Regions from separate parts of the Azospirillum palustre genome, predicted to be linked through region 3. Evidence: predicted binding sites of a transcription regulator. Region 3 holds the regulator's gene; each other region holds the start of a gene.
What was found. The regulator PhoB, encoded in region 3, activates phosphate uptake and scavenging genes when phosphate is short. The targets are predictions, from matches to a motif close to TNTCATAAAACTGTCA.
Positions count from the first base shown of each region.

Region 1: the regulator PhoB is predicted to act here: its motif matches at 4,917-4,932, upstream of CRT60_RS28530 (RNA degradosome polyphosphate kinase).
Region 2: the regulator PhoB is predicted to act here: its motif matches at 4,321-4,336, upstream of ugpB (sn-glycerol-3-phosphate ABC transporter substrate-binding protein UgpB).

Region 1 is NZ_PDKW01000043.1:1,312,420-1,321,992, reverse strand. It holds gene CRT60_RS28540 (SDR family oxidoreductase) at 244-1,008, shown strand; gene CRT60_RS28535 (Ppx/GppA family phosphatase) at 1,079-2,647, opposite strand; gene CRT60_RS28530 (RNA degradosome polyphosphate kinase) at 2,671-4,818, opposite strand; gene CRT60_RS28525 (SixA phosphatase family protein) at 5,021-5,539, shown strand; gene CRT60_RS28520 (CYTH and CHAD domain-containing protein) at 5,641-7,257, shown strand; gene uvrA (excinuclease ABC subunit UvrA) at 7,430-9,573, shown strand, end outside.
Region 2 is NZ_PDKW01000043.1:2,041,940-2,051,512, reverse strand. It holds gene CRT60_RS37655 (bifunctional diguanylate cyclase/phosphodiesterase) at 1-1,585, shown strand, start outside; gene CRT60_RS31915 (M48 family metallopeptidase) at 1,632-2,390, opposite strand; gene CRT60_RS31910 (hybrid sensor histidine kinase/response regulator) at 2,659-4,266, shown strand; gene ugpB (sn-glycerol-3-phosphate ABC transporter substrate-binding protein UgpB) at 4,575-5,930, shown strand; gene ugpA (sn-glycerol-3-phosphate ABC transporter permease UgpA) at 6,134-7,018, shown strand; gene ugpE (sn-glycerol-3-phosphate ABC transporter permease UgpE) at 7,015-7,863, shown strand; gene CRT60_RS31890 (sn-glycerol-3-phosphate import ATP-binding protein UgpC) at 7,889-8,965, shown strand; gene CRT60_RS31885 (DUF1674 domain-containing protein) at 8,987-9,175, opposite strand; gene htpX (zinc metalloprotease HtpX) at 9,292-9,573, shown strand, end outside.
Region 3 is NZ_PDKW01000043.1:2,621,872-2,631,444, forward strand. It holds gene CRT60_RS34665 (ABC transporter permease) at 1-2,512, shown strand, start outside; gene CRT60_RS34670 (Bax inhibitor-1/YccA family protein) at 2,659-3,384, shown strand; gene CRT60_RS34675 (SAM hydrolase/SAM-dependent halogenase family protein) at 3,472-4,200, opposite strand; gene phoB (phosphate regulon transcriptional regulator PhoB) at 4,271-4,975, opposite strand; gene pstB (phosphate ABC transporter ATP-binding protein PstB) at 5,078-5,824, opposite strand; gene pstA (phosphate ABC transporter permease PstA) at 5,926-7,251, opposite strand; gene pstC (phosphate ABC transporter permease subunit PstC) at 7,244-8,626, opposite strand; gene CRT60_RS34700 (PstS family phosphate ABC transporter substrate-binding protein) at 8,669-9,573, opposite strand, start outside.

The sequences.
Region 1 (9,573 bases), 1.3 Mb from region 3:
CGGTTTATAGGCTATTCACAGAATCCGCAGCCAAACACAGGAACTTTGCAGGGAGACGTCTGGCGGGTTGCGCTTCAGGATAGAACCCACCCCGCTTACAGGCAAAAAGCACATAAGTTAGGTTATGGAAAATAATGCCGCCGCCGTCCGCCTCGGCCTTGCGAATTCGAAAGCAAGAATCGGATAGCCTGAACCTGACCGTTTTCGCGACTTTCGCGCCATTCACCGCATGGAAGAATGGCAATGAAACAGCTGGACGGAAAGACTGCAATCGTCACGGGTGCCAGTTCCGGGATCGGGCGCGAGGCGGCGCTGCTGTTCGCGGAGCACGGCGCGCAGCTCGTTCTGGTGGCCCGGCGGCGTGACGAACTGGAACGGCTGGCGGACGAGATTCGGAGCAAAGGCGGCGATGCCATCGCCGTGGCCGGCACCGTCGCGGATGCCGAGGTCGCACGCGCCGCGGTCGAAACCGCCATCCGCCGGTTCGGCGGACTGGACGTGGCCTTCAACAATGCGGGCACCGTCGGCGCCCAGGTTCCGCTTCCCGATATGACGGCGGAGATATGGCACGAGGTGATCGATACCAACCTGACCAGTGCCTTCCATGCCGCCAGGCACCAGATTCCGGCGATGCTGTCCCGCGGCGGCGGATCGCTGATCTTCACCTCGACCTTCGTCGGTCATACCGTCGGCTTTCCCGGAATGGCTGCCTATGCCGCCAGCAAGGCCGGATTGATCGGCCTGATGCGGGTGATTGCGGCGGAATACGGGCCGCAGGGCATCCGCGCAAACGCCTTGCTGCCGGGCGGCACCGATACGCCGATGGGACGGGCCGTGTCGAACACGCCGGAGGCGCTGGCCTTCGTCCAGGGGCTTCACGCCCTGAAACGCCTTGCGACGCCACGGGAGATCGCGCAGTCGGCGCTCTATCTGGCGTCGGACGCGTCCAGCTTCACCACCGGAACCGCACTGCTGGTGGATGGCGGCGTGTCGATCACCCGGACGTGATCAACCGGACATGATCGGGCAGGGCCGCACGCCATTCACCGGCGTTCGGCCCTGCCCTATTCCTCCGGCCCTACTCGGCCGCCTGAGGCCGCAGCGGCTGGACCACGTCGCTCTTGAGATTCATCGCCTTGGCCAGTGCGTCGATGCGGCGCTGGACCGCTTCGCCGGACGGGACGCTGCCGTCGTCGGGCAGGGTCAGCACGATGCGGCCATCGCCGACCTTCAGGCTCGTGCGCTCCAGCAAAGCCGTGGCGCCGCCCGACAGCGTGTGGGCAAGGCGCAGGGCCAGACCCAGCACCAGCGCCTTCATGCCCTGCCCCTCGCTCACCAGCGTCCGCACCGGCGCGGTCAGCGGCACGTCGATGGCGCCGGCATAGCGGGCATGGGCGGCAAGCGCGAGGAAAGCGCGCTCGTCATGATCCAGCGCCGGGAACGGATAACGCAGCACGCGCAGGAAGGCATGCTCCGCCCGGTAGTCGGGATGGTCGGCCCAGCCGACGTCGCTCAGCAGGCAGGCGGCATGGCGCAGACGGATGGCGTTGTCGTCCTCGCCGGCGAAAAGCCCGGCGGTCCAGGACATCAGCAGGGCCGGATCGCCCATCCGCACGAAGCGCCGCGCCCAATCGGTGGCCGACGCCATCAGCGGATCCTCGCGCTGCCCCTCCGGCGAGAGCAGCGAATAGAGATGCCCTTCGCGCAGGCCGTAGGCGGAGAAGACCAGCTTCGACGGCTGGGCGATGCGGAGCAGCCGTTCCAGCACCAGCCCGGCGAGAGGCAGCGTGTCGAGCCGGCGGCGCGATCCCGCCATCTTCTCCAGCGACGAGCGGCTCTGCCGGCCGATCAGGCCGGTGAACTCCCGCGCGTCCGCCGACGGGATGGTGTAGTGGTGGATGATGTGCAGCGGATGGCCGGACTGTTCCATATGCAGCTTGGCGATGGCGCGCCAGCTGCCGCCGACCGGGTAGAAGGGCCGCCCCTTCATCGCCGGCAGCCAGGGCAGCGATTCCAGATGCTGGTCGATCAGCTTGGCTGGGCCGCCCTTGGTCGAACCGACCTCCATCAGCCGCAGCGGGCCGAGCGGCAGCGTCACCTGCTTGCCGATCACGCCGCGGTCGAGCGTCACCAGCTCCAGGCTGCCGCCGCCGAGATCGCCGACGAGACCGTCCGCGCCGGGGGTGCCCGACAGCACGCCCATGGCCGACAGCCGCGCCTCCTCCTCGCCGCTGATGACGCGGACGGTCAGGCCTGCCCGGCGTCGGATGGCATCGACGAAGGCGGCACCGTCGCGGGCATCGCGCACGGCGGCGGTGGCGATCACGTCGAGCCGGCCGACGCGCATGCCCTGGGCCAGGGTTGCGAAGCGCTCCAGCGCCGCCAGCCCCTGGGCGACGCCGTCGGGGTTCAGCACGCCGGCCTTCTCCACGCCGCGCCCGAGACCGCACAGCACCTTCTCGTTGAACAGGGCAAGCGGCGAGCGGGTCAGCCCGTCATAAACGACGAGACGGATGGAGTTCGACCCGATGTCGATCACGCCCACCCGGTCTCCAACGCGCTCCCCGGCGGTCGCAACGCCTGAAGCGCCGCCGACCGCCTGCCCCAGCTCGCCGAAATTGGCGGCGGCGCGTTTCTCAATGTTCATACTCTCGCTCCCGTCACCCGCCCTCAGGACACCGTGTGCAGCATCAGCCGCGGCGGCGTGCGCTTGTTGCTGAGCGCGCTGCCCCGGCCGGACAGGCTGGGGTTGGTCATGAAGTAATTATGGGCACTGAACGCATCGGGGCCAGCCTTGATGCGATGGTACACGCCATCGGGGCCCAGCTTCCAGGTGCTTGCGTCGTCCTTCATGTTGGCGACCATGATCTGGTCGAGCACCTGCTCGTGCACCGTCGGATTCTCGATGGGCACCAGCGTCTCGATGCGGCGGTCCAGATTGCGGGTCATCCAGTCGGCGGAGGAGATGAAGATCTTGGCCTGGTTGCTGGGCATGGGATGGCCGTTGCCGAAGCAGATGACGCGGCCATGCTCCAGGAAGCGGCCGACGATGCTGCGCACCCGGATGTTCTCCGACAGCCCCTTCACCCCCGGCCGCAGGCAGCAGATGCCACGGATGATCATGTCGATCTGCACGCCGGCCTGCGAGGCCTTGTACAGCTTGTCGATGATGACCGGATCGACCAGGGAGTTCAGCTTCACCCAGATCGACGCCGGCCGTCCGGCGGCGGCATGGGCGATCTCCGCCTCGATCAGGTCCGACAGCCGCTGGCGCAACGTGATCGGGGCGATGGCGATCTTCTCCAGCACCTTGGGCGTGGCATAGCCGGTCATGAAGTTGAACATGACGGCGGCGTCGTGGCACAGCGCCGGGTCGCAGGTGAAGAAGGACAGGTCGGTGTAGACCTTCGCCGTGATCGGGTGGTAGTTGCCGGTGCCGAAATGGACGTAGCTGCGCAGCGCCTTCTTCTCGCGCCGCACCACCAGCGACACCTTGGCGTGGGTCTTCAGATCGACGAAGCCGTAGACCACCTGGGCGCCGGCGCGCTCCAGATCGCGCGCCCAGCGGATGTTCGCCTCCTCGTCGAAGCGGGCCTTCAGCTCGACCAGAGCCGTGACCGACTTGCCGGCCTCCGCCGCCTCGATCAGCGCGGCGACGATGGGGCTGTCCTTGCTGGTGCGGTAGAGCGTCTGCTTGATGGCGACCACCTGCGGGTCGCGGGCCGCCTGCCGGATGAACTGCACCACCACGTCGAACGACTCATAGGGGTGGTGGACGACGATGTCCTTGTGGCGGATCGCCGCGAAGCAGTCGCCGCCGAAATCGCGGATCCGTTCCGGGAAACGGGCGTTGAAGGGGCGGAAGACCAGATCGGGCCGCTCGTCGACGATCAGCAGCTTGGTGTCGGTCAGGCCGATCAGCCCATCCAGGATGAAGACGTCGTCCGACGCGACGTTCAGCTCATGCCGCAGGAACTCGCGCAGGTCGGCGGCCATGCCGCTGTCGGTGGCGAGCCGGATGACGCTGCCGCGGCGGCGGCGCTTCAGCGCGCTTTCGAAGGTGCGGACCAGATCTTCCGCCTCTTCCTCGATTTCGATCTCGCTGTCGCGCAGCACGCGGAAGACGCCGTGCGCCTTGACCTGGAACGGAGGGAACAGGCGGTCGATGAACTGCATCACCACCTTTTCCAGCTGGATGAAGCGGATGTCCGAACCCGGCAGGCGCAGGAACCGCTCAAGCTGCGTCGGCAGCGGCACCAGCGCGTCGATGTGCCGGCCCTTGACCGGGTCGTGCAGCTGGAGCGCCAGTGAGAAGCCGAGGTTCGGCAGGAACGGGAAAGGGTGGGCCGGATCGACGGCGATGGGCGTCAGGATCGGGAAGATATCGTCCAGGAACTTGGCTTCCAGCCAGTCCAGTTCCCCTTCGCTGAGGTCGGCCGGATCGACGACCGAGATGCCGGCGCCACGCAGTTCGCCTTTCAGCGAACGCCATGTGGCCTGCTGGCTCTCCATCAGGGCGGCGATGCGCTGCTTCACGGCAGCCAGCTGCTGGGCCGGCGTCAGATTCTCAGGGCTGGGCGTCTTGACGCCGGCGGCCACCTGCCCTTTCAGGCCGGCGACGCGGACCATGTAGAATTCATCGAGGTTGCTGGCGGAGATCGACAGGAAGCGCAGCCGCTCCAGAAGCGGGTGATTCGCGTTGGCCGCCTCGTCCAGGACGCGCTGGTTGAAGGCCAGCCACGAAAGCTCCCGATTGATGAAGCGTTCCGGGGCGTTTGGCTCGATACCGACCGAATCGAGTTCCTGGAGATGCGTCACGTCGACCTCTGAAATCGTGAAATCCCGAACGCCGGCGCTTGGCTTTGAACCATGCCGACGACGGTTATATGGTGGGCAGACAGAGTATCCCATATGCGTTACGGTTTCAGGACTCCCATTTGGTTAAACACTGCGACCTCTTCCCGCCTCGCCGATCCCGCCACCAGCCCCCTTGCCCCTCCCCTGCCGGCAGATTTCCGCCATGAAGACGCTGTTCCTGCTGCGCCATGCCAAATCCTCCTGGGACGATCCGTCGCTGGGCGACCACGAGCGCCCGTTGAACGCCCGTGGAGAGAAGGCGGCCACCCTGGTCGGCGCCTATCTGGCCAAGCATCACGCGCACATCGACCTCGTGCTCTGTTCGACCGCCGTGCGGGCCGTGGAAACGCGCAAGCGGGTGATGACGGCGATGGGTACGCCCTATCCGCCGGTGGAGCATGAACGCGGCCTGTATCTGTGCGGCGCACACACGCTGCTGGAACGGCTGCGCGACGCCCCCGATTCCGCGACCGGCCTGATGCTGGTGGCGCACAATCCCGACCTGCACGAACTGGCGAACGCCCTGACCGGCAGCGGCGACCATGGCCTCCGCCACGACCTGGCCGACAAATTCCCGACCGGCGCCTGCGCCGTTCTGGTCTTCGAGACACTGCATTGGGTCGACCTGGAGATGGGCGCCGGCCGGCTGGCGGATTTTGTGCAGCCGCGTAAACTCTCTTAACCTGCGGCGGCGGTTGGAGTATCCACGGATCCACCTGATACGCTCCAGGCCAGTTCGGCCGCAAGGCCGCGCCCCGGCCGGATTCGGGAGGAAGCCGACCCTTGACCCCCGTCAGCCCACCCACGGCACCACCCAGCAACCCCCAGCCCGGCCCCGACGCGCAGCCGGCCGCCTCGACGTTCCGCGAGGTGGAGTTGAAGCTGCATGCGGCGACGGCGGATCTGGCGCGGGTGGCGGCGCTGCCGGGGCTGCTGGCGATTGCCGACGGCCCGGCGGTGAGCCAAAGGCTGCGAACCGCCTATTTCGACACGCCCGACTTCAAGCTCGCCGCCAACGGGGTCGCGTTGCGGGTGCGGCAGGAGGGCGACCGCTTCGTCCAGACCCTGAAAACCGTCAACAGCGCCAGCCCCGGCGATTCGGCCGCCGTTGCCGTGCGGCGGGAATGGGAGTGGGTCGTCGCCGGAGAGGCGGTCGATGTTGGCGTGCTGACGGATCCCAGCGTTGTCGGGCTGGTGCCGTCGGCGGCGCTCGATGCGCTGGACTGCCTGTTCATCACCGACTTCCGGCGCACCACCCTGCTGCTGCGCCCCGATCCGCTGACCGCGGTCGAACTGGCCGTCGATGACGGCGGCGTCTATGCCGGCGGCAACTCCCTGCCGATCAGCGAAGTGGAACTGGAGCTGAAGGCCGGCAAGGTCGCCAGCCTGTTCGATTTGGCGCTGATGCTGCAATCCGCCATTCCCATGCGCATCGGCACCGAAAGCAAGGCGGAGACCGGCCTGCGGATGGTCACTGGCAGGGCGCCGGGACCGGTGGAAGCCGAACCGCTCGGCCTGTCGCCGTTGACCACGGTCGCGGAGGCTTATCGCCACATCCTGCGTCAGGCGCTGCGCCAGTTCCTGGCCAATGAATCCTGTGCGCTGGCCGGCGGCGACGTGGAGGGGTTGCACCGCATGCGCGTGGCGCTGCGCCGGCTGCGCACCGCCCACCGCCTCTTCGCTCCGCTGATCGCCGCGCCGGAAGCCGACCGGCTGGTCGAGGAAAGCCGGGGGCTCGCCAAGCGGCTGGGACCGGCGCGCGGCTGGGACGTGCTGATGTCCGGCGTCCTCGCTCCTCTCCTTGCCGATCCGAAGGCGGCCCAGGGCATCGACCGGACGGCATTGGAGCGGCTGGAGTCGCTGGCCCGCTCCGCCGGGGCCGGTCCGGCGCGCGAAGCGATGGCGGCGATTCTGGCGCCCGGCTGCACCACCACCGTTCTCGGCCTCGCCGCGTGGCTGGAGCATGGCCGCTGGATGTCGGAGGCGGACGGCGACCGGCGGGCCATGCTGTCGGCGCCGGTCACCACGCTTGCCGGCGGCTGGCTGTCCGCGCGCATGGCGAAGCTCGGCAAGCCGGCGAAGCCGCCGGAGGATGCCAAGGGGCGCGACAAGCTGCGCCGGCGGCTGCGCACGCTGCGCTATACCGCCGATTTCTTCCGGGGACTTTATCCTGAGGCGGCCACCCTGCCCTTCTTCGCGGCGCTGGAACAGTTGCAGGCGGCGCTGGATGCCGATCAGGACGCCGTCACCAGCGCCCGCATGCTCGCATCGCTGACCGGCGCCGACCCGAAGACGGTCGGCGTGGTCGCCGCCTGGATCGAGCGCCAATCCGAAAAGCGGCGCAAGGCGCTGCCCGAGCTGTGGAAGCGGTTCCGCGCCGTTCCGCCCTTCTGGTCATGACCGACCCGCGCGGGGCGCCGGTGGCAATACCGCGCCTGGCGCATATATCGTCAGCCGACCGGCGGCGGGGGCCATTTCCACTGGGCCATTTCCTCTGCCGGCCGATTTTCGTCATGCGTCGCGGCGCCTTGCCGCTTTCCATCCGGAAAAGCTTCGGGTAAAAGAACACTCCATGAACAAATACATCAGCGTCCGCGGCGCGCGGGAACATAACCTGAAGAACGTCGATGTGGATCTGCCGCGCGACGAGCTGATCGTCATCACCGGCCTGTCCGGATCGGGCAAGTCGTCGCTTGCCTTCGACACGATCTATGCCGAGGGGCAGCGGCGCTATGTGGAGAGCCTGTCGGCCTACGCGCGCCAGTTCCTTGAGCTGATGCAGAAGCCGGACGTCGATTCCATCGAGGGCCTGTCGCCGGCCATCTCCATCGAACAGAAGACGACCTCCAAGAATCCGCGCTCGACCGTCGGCACGGTGACGGAGATCTACGACTACATGCGCCTGCTCTGGGCGCGCGTCGGCATCCCCTATTCGCCGGCCACCGGCCTGCCCATCGAAAGCCAGACGGTCAGCCAGATGGTCGACCGCATCATGGCGATGCCCGAAGGCACGCGGCTGCTGCTGCTGGCGCCCTTCGTCCGCGGCCGCAAGGGCGAGTACAAGAAGGAAATCCAGGACCTGCGCAAGCGCGGCTTCCAGCGCGTGCGGGTCGACGGCACCATGTACGAGATCGACGAGGTACCGGCGCTCAACAAGAAGCTCAAGCACGACATCGAGGTGGTGGTCGACCGCATCGTTGTCCGCGAAGGGCTGGGCAACCGTCTGGCCGATTCGCTGGAGACCGCGCTGGGGCTGGCCGACGGCATCGTCTGGGTCGAGAATGCCGAGACCAACGAGCAGACCGTCTTCTCGCAGAAATTCGCCTGTCCGGTCAGCGGCTTCACCATTCCGGAGATCGAGCCCCGGCTGTTCTCCTTCAACAACCCGTTCGGTGCCTGCCCGGCCTGCGACGGGCTGGGCAGCAAGATCTATTTCGACCCAATGCTGGTGGTTCCGGACGAGCGGCTGACCCTCGCCAAGGGCGCCATCGCGCCATGGGCCGGTTCGACCTCCAAATATTACGACCAGACGCTGGAGAGCATCTGCGAGCATTTCGATGCATCGATGACGACGCCCTGGCAGGATCTGCCGGAGAAGGTGCGCAAGACCATCCTGTTCGGCTCGGACGGGTCGGCCATCACCATGACCTATGACGACGGCCTGCGGCGCTACCAGACCAACAAGGCGTTCGAGGGCATCGTCAACAATCTGGAGCGGCGTTTCCGCGAAACCGACAGCGCCTGGACGCGTGACGAGCTGTCGAAGTACCAGTCCTCCCAGCCCTGCGAGGTCTGCAAGGGCGCCCGCCTGAAGCCGGAGGCGCTTGCGGTCAAGATCCGCGGGCGCAACATCTCCGAGGCGGCGGAGCTGTCCATCGCCGGCGCCGGTGCCTGGTTCAGCGAGCTGAACGAGCATCTGCGCCCGAAAGACCGCGAGATCGCCTACCGCATCCTCAAGGAGATCAACGAGCGCCTCGGATTCCTCAATGCCGTGGGGCTTGAGTACCTGACGCTCAGCCGCGGATCCGGCACGCTCTCGGGCGGCGAAAGCCAGCGGATCAGGCTCGCCTCGCAGATCGGTTCCGGCCTGACCGGCGTGCTGTATGTGCTGGACGAACCGTCCATCGGCCTGCACCAGCGCGACAACGACCGGCTGCTGGAAACCCTCAAGCGCCTGCGTGACATCGGCAACACCGTCGTCGTCGTCGAGCATGACGAAGATGCGATCCGCAGCGCCGACTATCTGGTCGACATGGGTCCCGGTGCCGGCCAGCATGGCGGCTCCGTCATTGCGCAGGGAACGCCGGAGGAGGTTCAGAAGAACCCCAACAGCATCACTGCCCAGTATCTGAACGGCACCCGCTTCGTCCCGGTGCCCGACACCCGCCGGCCCGGCCACCCCGGCCAGTTCCTGGAGGTGCAGGGTGCGCGCGCCAACAACCTGCAGAACGTCTCGACCAGGATCCCGCTGGGCACCTTCACCTGCGTGACCGGCGTGTCCGGCGGCGGCAAGTCCACGCTGATCATCGAGACGCTGTACAAGGCGGTCGCGCGCAAGCTGGTGGGCGCCCGCGAGCATCCGGCCGAACATGACGCGGTGCTGGGCCTGGAGCATCTGGACAAGGTCATCGACATCGACCAGTCGCCGATCGGCCGCACCCCGCGCTCCAACCCGGCGACCTACACCGGCGCCTTCACGCCGATGCGCGACTGGTT
Region 2 (9,573 bases), 580 kb from region 3:
CGATCGGGACGAGGTGCTGGGCCGCAATCCCGAATTCCTGCGCTCCGACAGCAACCCGCCGGGATTCTACGATGACCTGTGGGTGCAACTGCGCGAAAACGGCCATTGGGCCGGCGAGATCTGGAGCACCCGCAAGAACGGCGAGGTGTTTCCGGAGTGGCTGAGCGTCAAGCTGGTCCGCAACGAGGACGGCGCCGTCGCCAACTACATCGCCGCCTTCAGCGACATCACCGCGACCCGCGCGCAGGAGGAGCGTATCCGCCATCTGGCGCAGTTCGATTTCCTGACCGACCTGCCCAACCGCTTCCTGCTGCGCGACCGGCTGGAGCGCGCCATGCTGGCCGCCGGGCGCCACGGCACCAGGGTCGGGCTGCTGTTCGTCGATCTCGACCGCTTCAAGACGATCAACGACAGCCTGGGCCATCAGGTCGGTGACGACCTGCTGCGCGAGGTGGCCGGGCGGCTGACCGCCACCGTGCGGGCGGGCGACACCGTCAGCCGCCAGGGCGGCGACGAGTTCATCATCCTGATCGGCGACATGGACAGCTCCGACGCCGCCGGCATCGTCGCCCGCAAGGTTCTGCACGCCTTGTCGGAACCCTATCTGATCGACGGGCACGAGTTGCAGGTCACGCCCTCCATCGGCATCGCCATCTACCCCGACGACGGCACCGGCATCGACGGGCTGCTGAAAAGCGCCGACATGGCGATGTATGCCGCGAAGGAGGCCGGGCGCGCCACCTACCAGTTCTTCACGCCGGAGCTGAACCGCCGCGCCTCCGACCGGATGTGGACCGAAAGCAACCTGCGCCGGGCGCTCGCCAACAACGAGCTGGAGCTGCATTTCCAGCCGCAGTTCTCCATGGACGGCCGCCGGCTGATCGGGGCGGAGGCGCTGGTGCGCTGGCGCCAGCCCGACGGCACGCTGATCATGCCCGGCCAGTTCATTCCGGTGGCCGAGGATACCGGCCTGATCCTGCCGTTGGGCGATTGGGTGCTGGGCGAGGCCTGCCGCCGCGCGGCCGAACTGCTGCGCCACCACGATCTGCTGATCGCCGTCAACCTGTCGGCGGTGCAGGTGCGCCGTCCGGGACTGGCGGAGCGGGTGGCCGGCTGGCTGTCCGCCTATGGCATCCCGCCCTCGGCCCTGGAGCTGGAGGTGACGGAAAGCGTCCTGATGGACGAGTCCGACGTGGTGTCGGAAACCTTCGCGCGGCTGCGCGAGCTGGGCGTGCCGGTCGCCATCGACGATTTCGGCACCGGCTATTCCTCGCTGGCCTATCTGAAGCGCTTCCGTGTCGACAAGCTGAAGATCGACCGCAGCTTCGTCAGCGGCCTGCGCGCCGGCAACCCGGACAGCGGCGCCATCGCCGAGGCGATCATCGGCATGGCGCGGTCTTTGCGCATGCAGACGCTGGCCGAAGGGGTGGAGACGGAGGAGCAGTACGACTGCCTCGCCGAGATGGGCTGCGACCAGTGCCAGGGCTATCTGCTGGGCCGTCCGATGCCCTACGAGGATTTCCTGGAGTTCGTCCGGCGCGATGCCGCCGCAGCCGAGCCGCGGGTGGCCGAACCGGTGGGCTAGGCGCTTTGCTCGGCGTTGGGTTGGGCGTCGGATCGGGTGGCGGGCGTCACCCGTACCGCAGCAGCCGCGTGCCGTTCGCCTTCAGCCAGGCCCGCGGCCAATCCACGCCGCTGCCGTCGGTCAGGCTGGCGCACAGCGCCCAGAAGCGCGGCGAGTGGTTCATCTCGCGCAGATGGGCCACCTCGTGCCCGACCACATAATCCAGCACCGGCTCCGGCGTCAGGATCAGCCGCCAGGAGAAGGATAGCCGGCCGGTGGACGAACAACTGCCCCAGCGGCTTTTGGTGTCGCGGATCGTCACCGCCGCGACGCGGGCACCGATGGTCGCGGCCTTCAGCCGGGCGCGGGTCGCCAGTTCACGCCTGGCCTCCGCGGTCAGGAAATCGCGGACGCGGCGGGCGACGTGTTCCGGTTGTCCGCCGACCAGCAGGGCGCCGTCCTCGATGCGCGTCGGGCCGCGCATGGCAGGGTCGTGACGGATGACATGCTCGATGCCGAGATAGGGCACGCTGGCGCCGTCGGCGAAGGGCAGGGACGGCGGCATCGCCGCCAGCCGCGCCCGCAGCCAGCCGTCATGCCGGCCGACGAACTGGCGGGCATCGGTTTCCGACACGCCGACCGGCACCACCACCTGGACCAGCCCGCGCCCGGCATCGACCCGCAGGGTCATGCGGGTCGCACGCGCGCTTTCCCGCAGCTCCAGCGGAATCGGCAGGCCGGATATCTCCAGCGCGCGGGGCGGCTGGGGCGGCCGGGCGGCGGACCGCTTGCGGCGACGCAATAGGGCGGGGAGGCGTTGCACCATGCCGTCTTATAGCGCGGCCGGCGCCGGCTGCGGAAGCGTCCTCCGCCCTTTGTCGGAATGGTGCCGCGGCCCGATTTCGGCTTAAAGCATTAGGGCTTTCGAACGATCCCGGCCTATGGGGTCGACTGAGGTCACATTTGACACGATCGATCGGGGCACAAGATAAAGCAGAGGTAACGCGGTGGTCTGTAGGCCTCCCATTTGCCGCCAGTTCATATGTTCGTTTGCCTGCGGTCGGTCTTCCCTTCAGCTTTGCCGAGTACATGCCATGCCCCTCATCCCTGGAAAAACTCCGACGCGTGAGGATTGGCTGGACGCCCTGCTGTCGGCCAACGGTTCTCCCCAGGCACTGCTTGGCGAGGATGGGCGCGTGCTGGTGGCGAATCCCGCTTTCGCCGCCCTGATCGGCCATGCGCCGGGCGGGGTGGAGGGGCTGTCGCTGGCGGAGGCCGGGCTGCCGGCCGAAACGGCCGAAGGGCTCGACGGGCTGCGGCGGCGGGTGATGGCGACCGGCACGCCTGCCTCCACCACCGGACCGCTTCCCGGCTTTCCTTGCATGCTGGCGCTGACGCCCGTCCCGGACGCCGATGGCCGCACCGGCGCGGTGGCTCTTGTCGCCGATGCCGGGGCCGCCGCCTTGGCGGAAGCAAGGGCGGAGGCGGCACAGGCCCGCGCCGATGCCGAGCGCGCCCGCACCGCCAAGGGCAAATTCCTGTCGGCCGCCAGCCACGACCTGCGCCAGCCCTTCCAGGCGATGCACCTGTTCCACCATCTGCTGAGCGGCCGGCTGACCGATCCGGCCTCCATCGAGCTGGCGAACAAGCTCGAGCAGGCGATCCTCGGCGGCGAGGCGCTGCTGCGCGCCCTACTGGAAGTCTCGGCACTGGAGGCCGGGCTGGTCACCGCCAAGCCGGAGACCTTCCCGGTCGACGAACTGTTCGCCAAGATGCTGGAGGAATTCGGCCCGGAGGCGGAGGCGAAGGGCCTGCGCCTCAACATCCACCCGTTCGACGCCCACATCACCAGCGACCCGGCGCTGATGGAGCGGCTGCTGCGGCCGATCATGGCCAACGCCCTGCGCTACACGCTGAAGGGCGGCGTCCTGCTGGCGGCGCGGCGGCGCGGCGAGTTCCTGCGCATCGAGGTGTGGGACACCGGTGTCGGCATCGACCCGTCCAACCATGCCGTGATCTTCGAGGATTTCCACCAGCTCGGCAATCCGGGGCGCGACCGCAAGCAGGGTCTGGGCCTCGGCCTCGCCATCGTGCGGCGGCTGGGGCAGGTGCTGGGGCATCCGGTGACGGTGCGCTCCAGGCTCGGCAAGGGCTCCGTCTTCGCGGTGGAGGTGCCGCTGGCCGGCAATGACGGCGACCGCTCGGGCGACGACTCCGGCGACAGCGAACCGGAGCCGGCGGCCGGCCAGTCGTCCTTCGCCGCTGCCACACCCATGGAAACCCGCACGGTGCTGGTGATCGAGGACGACGCGGTGCAGCTTGAAGGGATCGGGCTGCTGCTGCGTGGCTGGGGCTATGCGGTCATCCCCGCCCGCGGCATCGACGAAGCCTGCGCCGGGCTGGAGGGCGGCGCTGCTGCGCCCGACCTCGTGCTGTCCGACCTGCGCCTGTCGGGGCCGGAGACCGGCATCGACGCCATCCAGGCGGTCCGTGCCCGTTGCGGCCGGCGGGTACCGGGCGTCATCGTCACCGGCGACACCGATCCCGACCGGCTGCGCAGCGTCGACCGCAGCGGCTTTCCCCTGGTCCACAAGCCCTGCGATCCGACCGCCCTGCGCCGCCTGCTGAGCCGCAGCCTGATGGCCGGACGGGCGGGGGCCCTACCGTCCGTCCGCCGTCCGGATGCCGTCTGCCCGCGTTAGCCGTTCCGCACTTGCGCGTTTTCGCTCTGCAACATTCCATCGCTGCGATTTTCACGTCATAAAACTGTAATGCGGCGTCTTGACAGACCCGCGTATGCGTGCGCAGTGTGACGGTTAGAGCAACCAAACAGTTTCGAAAGCGATCATCGCGCTGCCGGTCTTTTTCGCAATCGCACACAACGTCGCGCGCATTGGCGTGTGCAGCGGCGTCTGCGATTGCCACCAAAACTTCACGAAAGCGTCGCGGGACGGCAACCCGTTGCCCTCATGACAACCGCGAACCATACCGGGATAGGGAGACCCACCGCATGTTGACCCGCCGCAAGCTTGCCCTCCTGTCGGGCGCCGCCGCCACCTCCGCCCTGCTGTTCGCCGCCGCACTGCCGGGCTCGGCTCTCGCGCAACAGAAGACCGTGATCGATTTCTGGCACGGCCTGCCGCAGCCGCTGGGCGGCCAGCTGGAGCAGATCGCCAAGGACTTCAACGACAGCCAGCAGGCGGTCCAGGTCAACGCCTCCTACAAGGGCAGCTACCCGGAGACGATGCAGGCGGCCATCGCCGCCTTCCGCGCCGGCAACGCGCCGCACATCGTGCAGATGTTCGAGGTCGGGACCGCCACCATGATGGCCGCCGGTCCGGCGGTGAAGCCGGTCTACCAGCTGATGCAGGAGACGGGCGCGTCCTTCGACGCCGACGCCTACATCCCGGCGGTGAAGGGTTACTACTCGTCCAAGGACGGGAAGATGATGGCGCTGCCGTTCAACAGCTCCAGCACCATCATGTTCTACAACAAGGACGCCTTCCAGAAGGCCGGCCTCGATCCCAACAAGCCGCCGGCGACCTGGCCGGAGATGATCGAGGCGACGAAGACGCTGAAGGCGTCGGGCTCCACCTGCCCGCTGACCACCGCCTGGCCGGTGTGGGCGCAGTTCGAACAGCTGGGCGCCATCCACAACACGCCCTTCGCCAGCCAGGCCAACGGCTTCGGCGGCCTGAACGCCGAGCTGAAGATCGACGCCCCGCTCTACGTCAAGCATGTCCAGACGCTGATCGACATGCAGAAGGATGGCCTGTTCAAGTATGGCGGCCGCGACAACAAGCCCGACGCCCTGTTCCCGTCGGGCGAATGCGCGATGATCCACGCCTCGTCGGGCCTGCGCAGCCGCATCCTGAAGGAGGCGACCTTCGCCTGGGGTGCCGCTCCGCTGCCCTACTGGCCGGAATTTGCCAAGGACGGCCCGAAGAACAGCATCATCGGCGGCGCCGCCTTCTGGGTGATGACCTCGCCCAAGCGCACGCCGGCCGAATACAAGGCAGTGTCGCAGTTCTTCACCTACCTCGCCCGGCCCGAGGTCGATGCCAAGTGGCACATGGACACCGGCTACGTCCCGGTGACGATGAAGGGCTTCGAACTGGCCAAGGCGCAGGGCTATTACGAGAAGAACCCCGGCGCCGACGTGCCGGCCGCCCAGCTGACCCGGACGCCGACCACCGAGAACAGCATGGGCCTGCGCCTGGGCAACCTGCCGGAAATCCGCAACATCATCCAGGAAGAGCTTGAGAAGGCCTTCCAGGGCCAGCAGGACGCCAAGCAGGCCTTGGACGCCTCGATCAAGCGCGGCAACACCGTGCTGCGCAACTTCGAGCGCGCCAACAAGGGCTGATCTGCTGAACCACTCCCGCATCCCCTCTCCCCCCCCCCGGGGAGAGGGTTAGGGTGAGGGGGATGCGCGGCAAGGATCTTCAAGAATCGCGCACTCTACGCTCCCCACGAAATCCATTCCATGCCTCCCCCTCACCCCGGCCCTCTCCCCGGGGGGGAGAGGGGGAAGCCGAGCTTCACGCATAACCGCCGAAAGACCATCCTTTGCAGCGTCGCGTCACCTTCGACAACCGGCTGTTGCCCTACCTGCTGCTGGCGCCGCAGGTGGCCGTGACGCTGGTGTTCTTCATCTGGCCGGCCGCCAACGCGATCTGGCAGTCGGTGCACCTGCAGGACGCCTTCGGCATCCGCAGCGAGTTCGTCTGGTTCGAGAACTTCACCAATGTGCTGGGCGACCCGAACTATCTCGACACGCTGAAGGTCACGGTCGTCTTCAGCCTGGCGGTGACCGTGCTGGCGATGGGGCTGGCGCTGCTGCTGGCGGTGCTGGCCGATTCGAAGCTCAAGGGAGCGCGGGCCTACAAGACGCTGCTGATCTGGCCCTACGCGCTGGCGCCGGCCGTCGCGGCGGTGCTGTGGATGTTCATCTTCAACCCCGACATCGGATCCTTCGGCCGGGCGCTGCGGGCGCTGGGCTATGACTGGGATTACCGGCTGAACGGCGGGCAGGCGCTGACGATGGTGATCATGGCCGCCAGCTGGAAGCAGGTGTCCTACAACTTCATCTTCTTCCTGGCCGGATTGCAGGCGATCCCGCGCTCGGTGATGGAGGCGGCCAGCATCGACGGCGCCGGTCCGGTGCGGCGGTTCTGGACCATCACCTTCCCGTTGCTGTCGCCGACCACCTTCTTCCTGCTGGTGGTCGACATGGTCTACGCCTTCTTCGAAACCTTCGGCACCATCCACGCCCTGACCCAGGGCGGGCCGGGCAAGGCGACGGAGACGCTGATCTTCCGCGTCTATCAGGACGGCGTCGTCAACAACGACCTCGGCGGATCGTCGGCCCAGTCGGTGATCCTGATGGTGATCGTCATCGCGCTGACCGCGGTGCAGTTCCGCTTCGTCGAGCGCAAGGTCCACTACTCATGAAGCCGACCCGTTTCATCGATCTGCTGCCGCACATCGTCCTGATCGTCGGCGTCCTGATCTTCGCCTATCCGATCTATGTGACGCTGATCGGCTCCACCTGGGATTCCGGCACCATCGGCCGCGGCGGCCTGCCGCTGTGGCCGGGCGGGCAGGGGGCGACCAACTACGCCCAGGCCTGGGTGGGCGAGGCCGGCGACCGCGCCATGTACACGCCCGTCCGCACCATGATGCTGAACAGCCTGGTGATGGCGCTGTCCATCGCGCTGGGCAAGATCGCCATCTCCATCCTGTCGGCCTATGCGGTGGCCTTCTTCCGCTTTCCGCTGCGCATGGCCTTCTTCTGGCTGATCTTCATCACGCTGATGCTGCCGGTGGAGGTGCGGATCATCCCGACCTACAAGGTCGTCGCCGACCTCGGCCTGATCAACACCTATGCCGGGCTCGCCATCCCGCTGATCGCGTCGGCCACCGCGACCCTGCTGTTCCGCCAGTTCTTCCTGACCATTCCGGACGAGCTGCTGGAGGCGGCGAAGATCGACGGCGCCGGGCCGGTGCGCTTCTTCATCGACGTGGTGCTGCCGCTGTCGCGCACCAACATCGCCGCACTCTTCGTCATCCTCTTCATCTATGGCTGGAACCAGTATCTCTGGCCGCTTCTGGTCACCAGCAGCGGCGACATGGAAACCATCGTGACCGGCATCACCAAGATGATCGGCACCGGCGAATCGGCCAACGACTGGCACATCATCATGGCGACCACGGTGCTGGCGATGCTTCCGCCGGTGGCGGTGGTGGTGTTCATGCAGCGCTGGTTCGTCAAAGGTCTTGTGGACAGCGAAAAGTAAGCGCGGGCGAAGGGAAAGAAGAACAATGGCAACCGTTGAAATCCGCAACGTCCGCAAGTCCTACGGCCCGGTCGAAGCGATCAAGGGCATCGACATCGCGATCCAGGACGGGGAATTCCTCGTCCTGCTCGGCCCGTCGGGCTGCGGCAAGTCCACCCTGCTGCGCATGGTCGCCGGGCTGGAAGGCATCACCGGCGGCGAGATCGCCATCGGCGGGCGCGTGGTCAACCATCTGGACCCGAAGGACCGCGACATCGCGATGGTGTTCCAGAACTATGCGCTCTATCCGCACATGACGGTCTTCGACAACATGGCCTACGGCCTGAAGATCCGCGGCATTCCGAAGGCGGAAATCCGGGCGCGCGTCGACAAGGCGGCGAACATCCTCGAACTCGGCCGCTTCCTCGACCGCCGGCCGAGCCAGCTGTCGGGCGGCCAGCGCCAGCGCGTCGCCATGGGGCGCGCCATCGTGCGCGAGCCGGCTGCCTTCCTGTTCGACGAACCGCTGTCGAACCTGGACGCCAAGCTGCGCACCCAGATGCGGGTGGAGATCAAGCGGCTTCAGGACCGGCTCGGCATCACCAGCCTCTACGTCACCCACGATCAGGTGGAGGCGATGACGCTGGCCGACCGCATCCTGGTGATGAACCATGGCGTGGCCGAGCAGATCGGCACGCCGCTGGAGGTCTACCAGCGCCCGGCCAGCCTGTTCGTCGCCGGCTTCATCGGCTCGCCGCCGATGAATGTGCTGGACGGCCGCATCGACGACCGCGGCGAGGCGGTGCTGCTGCCCGGCGGCCAGCGCTTGGCCTTGCCGCAGCCGCGCCCGACCGACGCGGGCCGTCCGGTGAAGCTCGGCATCCGGCCGGAGCACATGACCGTCGCCGCAGAGGGGTTCTCCGGCGGTTTCTCCATCGAGATCGAACTGGTCGAGGCGCTGGGCGCCGACACCGTGGTCTATGGCCGTCTGCCGGACGGCGAGAGCCTGCTGGTCCGCATGGCCGGCATCCCCACCGTGCGCGAGCGCGACCGGCTGACGGTCACCCCGCAGGACGGCGCCCTGCACCTGTTCGACGCGGTGACCGGCCGCCGGGTGGAGTGACCGGGCGCGGCCGCTCTCCGATCAGAAGTCCGAACAGCGGCCTTTGAACTCCCAGTCGCCGTAGCGGGTCGGCTCCGGCCCCTTCGGGCCGCCGATCTCGCCGGGTTTCTGTTCCGGGCCCTTGGTTTCCGTTCCATCGGTGGCGGTTCCGGCGGTCACCGCCTCGGCGGCATCCTGTTGCGGCTTGGTCGGTTCGGTCATCATGTCCATCGCGAAACTGTGGGCATACTGGCAGGCATCTTGAACGCGGGCGCGCCCCGGACCCATATCTGGATCATGTCCGGGATCGGAGCGGATTACCCCGCTTCGGCCCATCCTGAACCGATATGGCGATCATGACCAGCTATCTGAAGACCACCATCCTCCTTGCCGGCCTGACGGCGATCTTCATGGCGGTCGGCTTCCTGCTGGGCGGCAAGACCGGCCTGATCATCGCCTTCGTCATGGCGCTGGGCATGAATTTGTTCAGCTACTGGAATTCGGGCGACATGGTGCTGTCGATGTACGGCGCCCGCGAGGTCGACGCCTATTCCGCTCCCGAGTTCCACGGCATCGTCGCCCGGCTGGCGGAACGCGCCGGCTTGCCGATGCCGCGCGTCTACATCATC
Region 3 (9,573 bases):
CCTCGCGCTCCGGCTTGCCCGGCGGGAGCTGCGCACCGGCCTGAAAGGGTTCTGGGTCTTCCTCGCCTGCCTCGCCCTTGGCGTCGCCGCCATCGCCGCGGTGCAGTCGGTGTCGAGCGGGCTGCTCGACGGGCTGGCGAGCGACGGGCGCTCGATCCTCGGCGGCGACGTCGCGTTGCGGCAACTCTACAATCCGCCGGCCGACGAGCAGATGGCGGCGCTGAAGGCCGGTGGCCGGGTGTCGACCTCCGCCGAGATGCGGGCGATGGCCCGCGCGGATGACGACGTCCGCTCCTCGCTGGTCGAGCTGAAGGCGGTCGACAATGTCTATCCGCTCTACGGCGCGGTGACGCTGGAAGGCGGCGGCGACCTGCGCGACGCGCTGGCGCAGAAGGACGGCCGCTGGGGTGCCGTGGTCGAGGCCAGTCTGGTTGACCGGCTGGGCATCAAGCCCGGCGACACCATCCATGTCGGCGAAGGCGCCTATCGCGTCGCCGCCGTGCTGGACCGCGAGCCGGACCGCGCCTCATCCAACGCCTTCTCGCTCGGGCCGCGCCTGCTGGTGGCGCTGCCGTCGCTGGCGAACACCGGGTTGCTGCAACCCGGCAGCCTCACCTGGTGGAGCACCAAGGTGGCGCTGCCGCCGGACACCGATCTCAAGGCCTGGCAGGAGGGCTTGCGCGCCCGCTTCCCCGATGCGCCCTGGCGGATGCGCGACTACACCAACGCCTCGCCGCAGATCGAGCGCTTCATCGACCGCATGACGCTGTTCCTGACGCTGGTCGGGCTGACCGCGCTGCTGGTCGGTGGCGTCGGGGTCGGCAACGCGGTGCGCAGCCATCTCGATTCGCGTGCCCGCACCATCGCCATGATGAAGTGCATCGGCGCGCCCGGCGCCCTGGTCTTCCAGCTCTATCTGGCGCAGATCCTGGCGCTGGCCCTGCTGGGCATCGTCATCGGGCTGGCGCTGGGTGCGGTGGCGCCGCTGGCGCTGGGCCGGCTGCTCGACGGCGTGCTGCCGGTGTCGGCCCATATCGGCGTCTATCCCGGCGCCCTGGCGCTCGCCGCCCTCTATGGCGTGCTGACGGCGCTGACCTTCTCGCTGTGGCCGCTCGGCCGGGCGCGCGAGGTGCCGGCGGGCGCCCTGTTCCGCGACGTGATCGCCCCGGCCGGCGGCCGGCCGCGCACGCCCTACACGGTTGCGATGATCGTGTCGGCCCTGGCGCTCGCCGGGCTGGCGGTGCTGACCGCCCACAACAAGATCTTCGCCCTGTGGTTCGTCGGCGGCTCCATCGCCACCTTCCTCGCCTTCCGCGCCGCCGCCGCCCTGGTCACCTGGGGCGCGGCGCGGGTGGGGCGCGTCAGGCGTCCGGGCCTGCGTCTGGCGCTCGCCAACCTGCACCGGCCGGGCAACCCGACGGCGGCGGTGGTGCTGTCGCTGGGTCTCGGCCTGACGGTGCTGGTCGCCATCGCGCTGATCCAGGGCAACTTCTCCCGCCGGGTGTCGGAGACGATCCCGCAGGACGCCCCCGCCTTCTTCTTCGTCGACATCCAGCGCGACCAGTTCGATCCCTTGCGCGAGCTCGTCACCGCCGTCCCCGGCGCCAGCGCCTTCGAGGCGGTGCCGAGCCTGCGCGGCCGGATCGAGCGGGTGAACGGCGAGGACGCCGAAAAGGCGCTGGTCAACCCGGAACAGGCCTGGATCCTGGCCGGCGACCGCGGCATCACCTATTCGGCGACGCTGCCGAAACACTCAACCGTCACCGCCGGCAGCTGGTGGCCGACCGACTATGCCGGGCCGCCGCTGATCTCGATCCATCAGAGCGTCGCCGAGGCCTTCGGCATCGGTCCCGGCGCCACCATGACCGTCAACATCCTGGGCCGCAGCTTCGAGGCCAAGGTCGCCAACGTGCGGTCGGCCGATTTCAGCAGCATGGCGATCAACTTCACCATGGTCTTCGCCCCCGGCACGCTGGAGGGGGCGCCGCAGACCTGGGTCGCCACCGTCCGCGCCACGCCCGATGCCGAAACCCAGGTGCAGCGCGCCGTCCTGCAACGCTTCCCCAACATCACCATGGTGCGGGTGAAGGACGCGCTCGACACGGTGGCGGAGATGCTGGGCCATATCGGCACCGCGGTGCGCATCGTCGCCGGCATCACGCTGGCCGCCGGCACGCTAGTGCTGGCCGGTGCGGTCGCCGCCGGCCACCGCCGCCGGGTCTACGACGCGGTGGTGCTGAAGGTTCTGGGGGCCACCCGCGGCGACGTGCTGCGCGCCTTCCTGCTGGAATACGGGCTGCTGGGACTGCTGACCGCGGTCATCGCCGGCATCATCGGCACGCTGACCGCGTGGGCGGTGCTGAAGTTCCTGATGCATTGGGAATGGAGCTTCCTGCCGTCGGCGGTCATCACCACCGCTTTGCTGAGCACGGCGATCACGCTGGCTTTCGGGTTCTATGGTACTTGGCGGGCTCTGGGCCAGCCTTCGGCGCCATTGCTTCGGAACGAGTGACTCCCGTATGATGAACCCGCAGGAAAAACGAATCGTGAAAGCTTTTTCATCTGGAAAAAGCGCCGTCGATTCCTATTGAACCGCATGGCGGACTCGCCAATATGTCCTGCGACGGGATCACCCAATTCCACCGAGGAAACCAAACCATGGCAGACCCGACCTATAACCGCTTCGCGACCGCAGGCCGCGCGACAGATCGGGGATACTTCGACGAAGGCCTGCGTCAGCACATGCTGCGCGTGTACAACTACATGGGTGCCGGCCTGATCCTGACGGGTCTGGTCGCCGCACTCGTGTCGTCCAGCCCGGCCATGATGGCCACCATCTTCGGCACCCCGCTGAAGTGGGTGGTGATGCTGGCCCCGCTCGCCTTCGTCATGGTGCTGTCCTTCGGCATTCAGCGCCTGTCCTTCGCATCGGCACAGATGATCTTCTGGGCCTACTGCGGTGCGATGGGCCTGTCGATGTCGGCCATCTTCCTGGTCTTCACCGGGGCGTCGATCGCGCTGACCTTCTTCGTCACCGCCGCGACCTTCCTGGCGATGAGCCTCTACGGCTACACCACGAAGGCCGACCTGTCGAAGATGGGCTCGTTCCTGATGATGGGCGTCATCGGCCTGGTGATCGCCGGCCTGGCGAACATCTTCTTCCAGTCGCCGGCCCTGCACTTCGCGATCTCCGCCATCGGCGTGCTGATCTTCACCGGCCTGACCGCCTATGACACCCAGTCGATCAAGGAAAGCTACGCCGAGGGCTACGATCACGAGAGCACCGGCAAGCTGGCCCTGATGGGCGCCCTGACGCTGTACCTGGACTTCATCAACCTGTTCCAGTTCCTGCTGCAGTTCCTGGGCCAGCGCAACAACGACTGATCCCGAGACGCCTGATCGGACAAGCATCGGATCAAGCAGCCGCCGCCCGGAAGCACCCGCTTCCGGGCGGTTTTCTTTTGGGCCGGCTCAGGGCTCCACGGTCACCGTGTCGCCGACCTTGAGACCCAGCACACGGTCGGCCCGCCCGCGGTTGACGGCGATCTCCGCCAGCCCGTTGGAGTTTTCGTACCACAGCGGCTGCCCCGGCCCGACGGCACCGAAGGTGCGGGCGCGGGCGATGCGGGTTCCGCCTGCGGTCAGTATCGCATCGGCGGGCAGGGCGGAGGCCCGCAGGCCGGTCATGGCGTTGCCGTAGACATCGACATAGACGATGCGCGGCAGCTCGTCCGGCCAGTCCGGGCGGTCGATGGCGGCGGGATCGAGCGGGCTGCGTGCGACGGACCTGCCGGTCGCGAGACTGGCGGCGACGGGGGCGAACAGGTCGCGGCCGTGGAAGCTGGCGGACAGCCGGTCCGGAATCCAGTCGATTGTCCAGGCGTTTAGCGACGTTGCGCGGCGGGCGAGCAGGGCGAACAGGCCATTGTCCGGTCCGACGAACCAGCGCCCGTCGGCCTCCACCATCACCGGCCGCCGGTCGGTGCCGACACCGGGATCGACGACAGAGAGAAAGACGCTGCCGGCCGGGAAGGCCGGGGCGTAGGCCGCCAGCAGATAGGCGGAAAGCTGCGGGTCGAAGGCGGGGGCGTCGGCGAACAGGTCGATGGCCGGCACGCCGGGCGCCTGTTGCGCCAACACCGCCTTCATCTGGCCGGTGTAGGGGCCGGAAAGCCCGAAATCGGTGAAGAGCAGGATCATGAGGGCACGGGGGGCATGGGTGGCAGTCTCACCAGTGCTGCGGTGGTTCTGCCCCCATCCTACCCCGCACTCACATCGACTTGGTATCCAGCGCGTAGCCGGCCGACCGCACGGTGCGGATCAGGTCCAGCTCGTCCTCTTCGTTCATCGCCTTGCGCAGGCGGCGGATGTGTACGTCGACCGTACGCGGCTCGACGTACACGTCATGGCCCCACACCAGATCGAGCAGCTGTTCGCGCGAGAAGACACGGCCGGCATGCTGCATGAAATGGCGCAGCAGGCGGAATTCGGTCGGGCCGAGATGTACGTCCCGGCCGTTGCGGCGGACACGGTGGGCGGCCAGATCCATCGTCACGTCGGCGAAGGTCAGCACCTCGTCGGTCATGCCGGGAGAGGCGCGGCGCAGCACGGCGCGCATGCGGGCGACCAGCTCGGTCGGGGAGAAGGGCTTGGTGATGTAGTCGTCGGCGCCGGAATTCAGGCCGCGCACCCGGTCGCCTTCCTCGCCGCGGGCGGTCAGCATGATGATCGGGATGTCTCGGGTTTTGGCGTTGCGGCGCAGCTGGCGGCAGACCTCCAGCCCGCTCATCAGCGGCAGCATCCAGTCCAGCAGGACGATGTGCGGCGTCTGCTCGCCGGCGGCCAGCAGGGCCTCCTCGCCGTCGCTGGCGGTGGCGACGCGGAAGCCTTCCTTTTCCAGGTTGTACTTCAGCAGCGTCAGGATGTCGGCCTCGTCCTCGACGATCAGGACGAGCGGCTTCAGGGCCGCGTTCATGGTGGCTCCGTTCACAGCGCGCGTCTCGACGTTAACCGGCATGGCACAGCCTTTTCAACAAAGGAGGGAAGAGGGGCGGGCATCGGGCACACAGGGCAGGGCTCAGCCATAGCGGCCGGTGATGTAGCCCTGGGTGCGCTCGTCACGCGGGTTGGTGAAGATTTCCTCGGTGTCGTCGCACTCCACCATTTCGCCCAGATGGAAGAAGGCGGTGCGCTGCGACACGCGGGCGGCCTGCTGCATGTTGTGGGTGACGATGACGATGGTGTAGTTGGCCCGCAGCTCGTCGATCAGCTCCTCGATGTGGGCGGTCGCGATGGGGTCGAGCGCCGAGCAGGGCTCGTCCATCAGGATCACCTCGGGGCTGACGGCGATGGCGCGGGCGATGCACAGCCGCTGCTGCTGGCCGCCGGACAGGCCGGTGCCGGGTTCGCGCAGCCGGTCCTTCACCTCCGCCCACAGCCCGGCGCGCTTCAGCGAGGTCTGCACCACCTCGTCCAGCTCGTCCCGGCCGGAGGCCAGGCCATGGATGCGCGGGCCGTAGGCGACGTTGTCGTAGATCGACTTCGGAAAGGGGTTCGGCTTCTGGAACACCATGCCGACGCGGGCGCGCAGCTGCACCGCATCGACCGCCTTGCCGTAAACGTCCTCGCCGTCGAGCGCGATCTGCCCTTCGACCCGGCAGCCCTCGACGGTGTCGTTCATCCGGTTCAGGCAGCGCAGGAAGGTCGACTTGCCGCAGCCGGACGGGCCGATCAGCGCCAGCACCCGGTTTTCCCGGATGTCGAGGTCGATGCCCTTCAACGCCTGCTTGGCCCCGTAGAACACCTTCACCCCGCGGGCGGTCATCTTGTTGGGCAATGCTGCACCCGCGCGTTGACCGGCACGCTCGTCGGCGCGGGGCCGCAGCTTCAGCGGGTTCTGAATGCTGCCTGGAATGCTCATGGCGCTCACCACCGTCTCTCGAAAATCTTGCGCAGGATCACGGCCGCGCCGTTCAGCAGGATCAGGACGCCGAGCAGGATCAGGATCGCCGCCGAGGTGCGCTCGGTGAAGGCCCGCTCCGGACTGTCGGCCCACATGTAGATCTGCACCGGCAGCACCGTGGCGCTGTCGGTCAGCCCGTGCGGAATGTCGACGATGAAGGCGACCATGCCGATCATCAGCAGCGGCGCCGTCTCGCCCAGCGCGCGGGCCATGCCGATGATGGTGCCGGTCAGGATGCCGGGCATCGCCAGCGGCAGCACATGGTGCAGCACCGTCTGCAGGGGCGAGGCGCCGATACCCAGCGCCGCCTGACGGATCGACGGCGGCACCGCCTTCAGCGCGACGCGGGACGCGATGATGATGACCGGCAGCGTCATCAGCGCCATCACCAGCCCGCCGACCAGCGGGGCCGAGCGCGGCATGCCGAAGAATCCCAGGAACACGGCGAGGCCGAGCAGGCCGAAGATGATCGACGGCACCGCGGCGAGGTTGTTGATGTTCACCTCGATCAGGTCGGTCCAGCGGTTTCTGGCTGCGAACTCCTCCAGATAGACCGCGGCGGCGATGCCGGTCGGCACCGACAGCGCCATGGTCACCAGCAGGGTCAGCAGCGAGCCGGCGATGGCGCCGCCGATGCCGGCCTGTTCCGGCTCCCGGCTGTCGCCGGCGGTGAACAGGGTGGTGTTGAAGCCCTGCGCCAGCGCACCCGACGCCAGCAGCGCGTCGGCGGCGGCGACCCTGGCGTCGCTGATCCCGCGCTCGCTCTCCGGCAGGTCGCGGCGGTAGGCGCCCTTCACCAGCTGGTCGATCTGGTCGTCGGCGCGGACCCAGATTGTCTGCGTCGTGCCGGCCAGCGCCGGGTTCTTCGCCACCATCGCCTCCAGCTCGTAGGGCGCGCCCGACGACAGCAGGTCGTTCAGCACGCGGCGGCCGGCGCGGTCGGTGACCTGGGGGAACTGGGCGTAGAGCGCCCGGCGCAGCGGGGCGGTGTAGTTGCGGTCGGCGACCTCCGCCGGGTCGAGCGTCACCTCCAGCCGGATGCGCGCTTCCCAAAAGGCACTGGCGCCCTTGGCGACGATGGAGCCCAGCAGCAGCACCAGCATCAGCGCCGCCAGCGCCACCGCCGCGGCGCCGGCCAGCCGGAAGCGGCGCTCCGCGGCATGGCGGGCGCGCAGGCGGCGGGCGAAGGCCTCGCCGCGCAGGCGCGACTTCGGCGCGGTGGAGGGGCCAGAGGAGGAAGCATGGGAGGGCGTCACGGCCGCCGCGTCCCGCTCGACGAGGTCAGTCATATTTTTCCCGATAGGTCCGGACCACCCGCAGGGCGACCATGTTGAGGCAGAGCGTGACGAGGAACAGCACGAGGCCGAGGCCGAAGGCCGACAGCGTCTTCGGGCTGTCGAACTCCTGGTCGCCGACCAGCAGCGTGGCGATCTGGGTGGTGACGGTGGTGACCGCCTGCAACGGGTTGGCGGTCATGTTGGCGGTCAGGCCCGACGCCATGGTGACGATCATCGTCTCGCCGATGGCGCGGCTGACCGCCAGCATCACCGCGGCGACGATGCCGGGCAGGGCGGCGGGCAGCACGACCTGTTTGATGGTCTCCGACTTGGTGGCGCCGAGGCCGTAGGAGCCGTCGCGCAAGCTCTGCGGCACCGCGTTGATGACGTCGTCCGACAGCGAGCTGACGAAGGGGATGATCATCACCCCCATGACGATGCCGGCGGCGAGCGCCGATTCCGAACTGACGTCCAGCCCCAGCGCCTCGCCGACCGAGCGCACGAAGGGCGCCATCGTCAGTGCTGCGAAGAAGCCGTAGACCACGGTCGGGATGCCGGCCAGGATTTCCAAAGCCGGCTTCAGCCAGGTGCGCACGCCGCGACCGGCATATTCCGACATGTAGATCGCCGCCATCAGCCCGACCGGCACCGCCACCAGCATGGCGATCACCGTGATCAGCAGCGTGCCGGCGAACAGCGGGATGGCGCCGAAGGAGCCGCTGGAGCCGACCTGATCGGCCCGCATCGCCATCTGCGGGCTCCAATGGGTGCCGAACAGGAAGTCGAGCGGCGAGACGACGCTGAAGAAGCGCAGCGCTTCGAACAGCAGCGACAGCACGATGCCGACCGTGGTCAGGATGGCGACCAGCGAGCAGACGACCAGCGCCACCCGCACCACCCGCTCCACTGCCGGGCGGGCGCGCAGGTCCGGTCCGATGCGGTGACGGCCCCAGGCGAGCCCGGCAATGGCGAGGCTGGCACCGACGGCCAGCAGGCTCCAGCCGGCGAGGTCGCGGAAGCCAGCGTAGCGGCGCGCCGCCTCGACCACCAGCGGATCGGCCTCGCGCCCGGTCGAGATGCCGTGGGCGAGGTTGAGGATGTCGGCCTTCAGCAGGGCGACCGACTGGCCGTCGCCGGTGGTCAGCCGGTCCGGCAGGGCCGACAGCACCAGCTGGATGGCGAGCCAGCCTTCCGACGCCGTCCAGGCGACGAACAGCAGCAGCGCGGGCAGCCCGGCCCACAGCGCGACATAGACGCCGTGGTAGGAGGGGACCGAATGCAGCTCCGCCACCCGCCCGCCGACGGACGCCGCCGCCCGCGACCGGCCGATCATGAAGCCGATCACGGTGAGCAGGGCCAGGATCAGGGCGAGGAGGGTCAGCTGCATGCGGGCGACTCAGGCGAAGACAGGGGCAGGAAGAGGAGTTGGTCAGAACTGCAACGGCGTCAGGTTGACCGCCTCGACGCGGGCGGCGTCGCGCAGCGGCTTCGGCTCCGGGATCAGGCCCTTGTCGACCAGATAGCCGTCGTCGCCCATCGCCCGTTCGGAGGTGTATTCGCCGATGAACTCGCGGATGCCCGGGATGACGCCGGCATGGGCGTTCTTGACGTAGATGTAAAGCGGGCGGGCCAGCTCGTACTTGCCGGCGGCCACCGTCTCCGCCGTCAGACCCACCCCGTCCATCTTCGCGGATTGCAGCGTGTCGCGGTTCTGGTCGAGGTAGCTGTAGCCGAAGACGCCGAAGGCGCTGGGGTTGGCGAGCAGCTTCTGGACGATCAGATTGTCGTTCTCGCCGGCCTCGACATAGGCGCCATCCTCGCGGATCGTCATGCAGGCGCGCTCGCGCGCCTTTTCGTCGGGGACGGCCTTGGCGACCTCGGCCAGCTTTTTGCAGCCTTCCAGCATCGCCAGCTCGTTGAAGGTGTCGCGCGTCCCGGAGGTGGGCGGCGGGCCCAGCACCTCGATGGCCGCCTTGGGCAGCGACGGGTCGATATCGGACCACAGCTTGTAAGGATTGGCGACCAGGGCGCCGTTGACCGGCACCTCCTTCGCCAGCGCCTTCCACAGCACGACGGTGGACAGCGACACCGGCGCCGCCTTCCGGGAGGAGGCCAGCGCGATGCCGTCATAGCCGATCTTCAGCTCGGTCATCGTGGTGACGCCGTTGCCGGCGCACTGGTCGATTTCCGACTTCTTGATCCGGCGCGAGGCGTTGGCGATGTCGGGATGGGCCGGGCCGACGCCGGCGCAGAACAGCTTCAACCCGCCGCCGGTGCCGGTCGATTCGACCACCGGGGTCTTGAACTTGCCGGTCTTGCCGAAGGCCTCCGCCA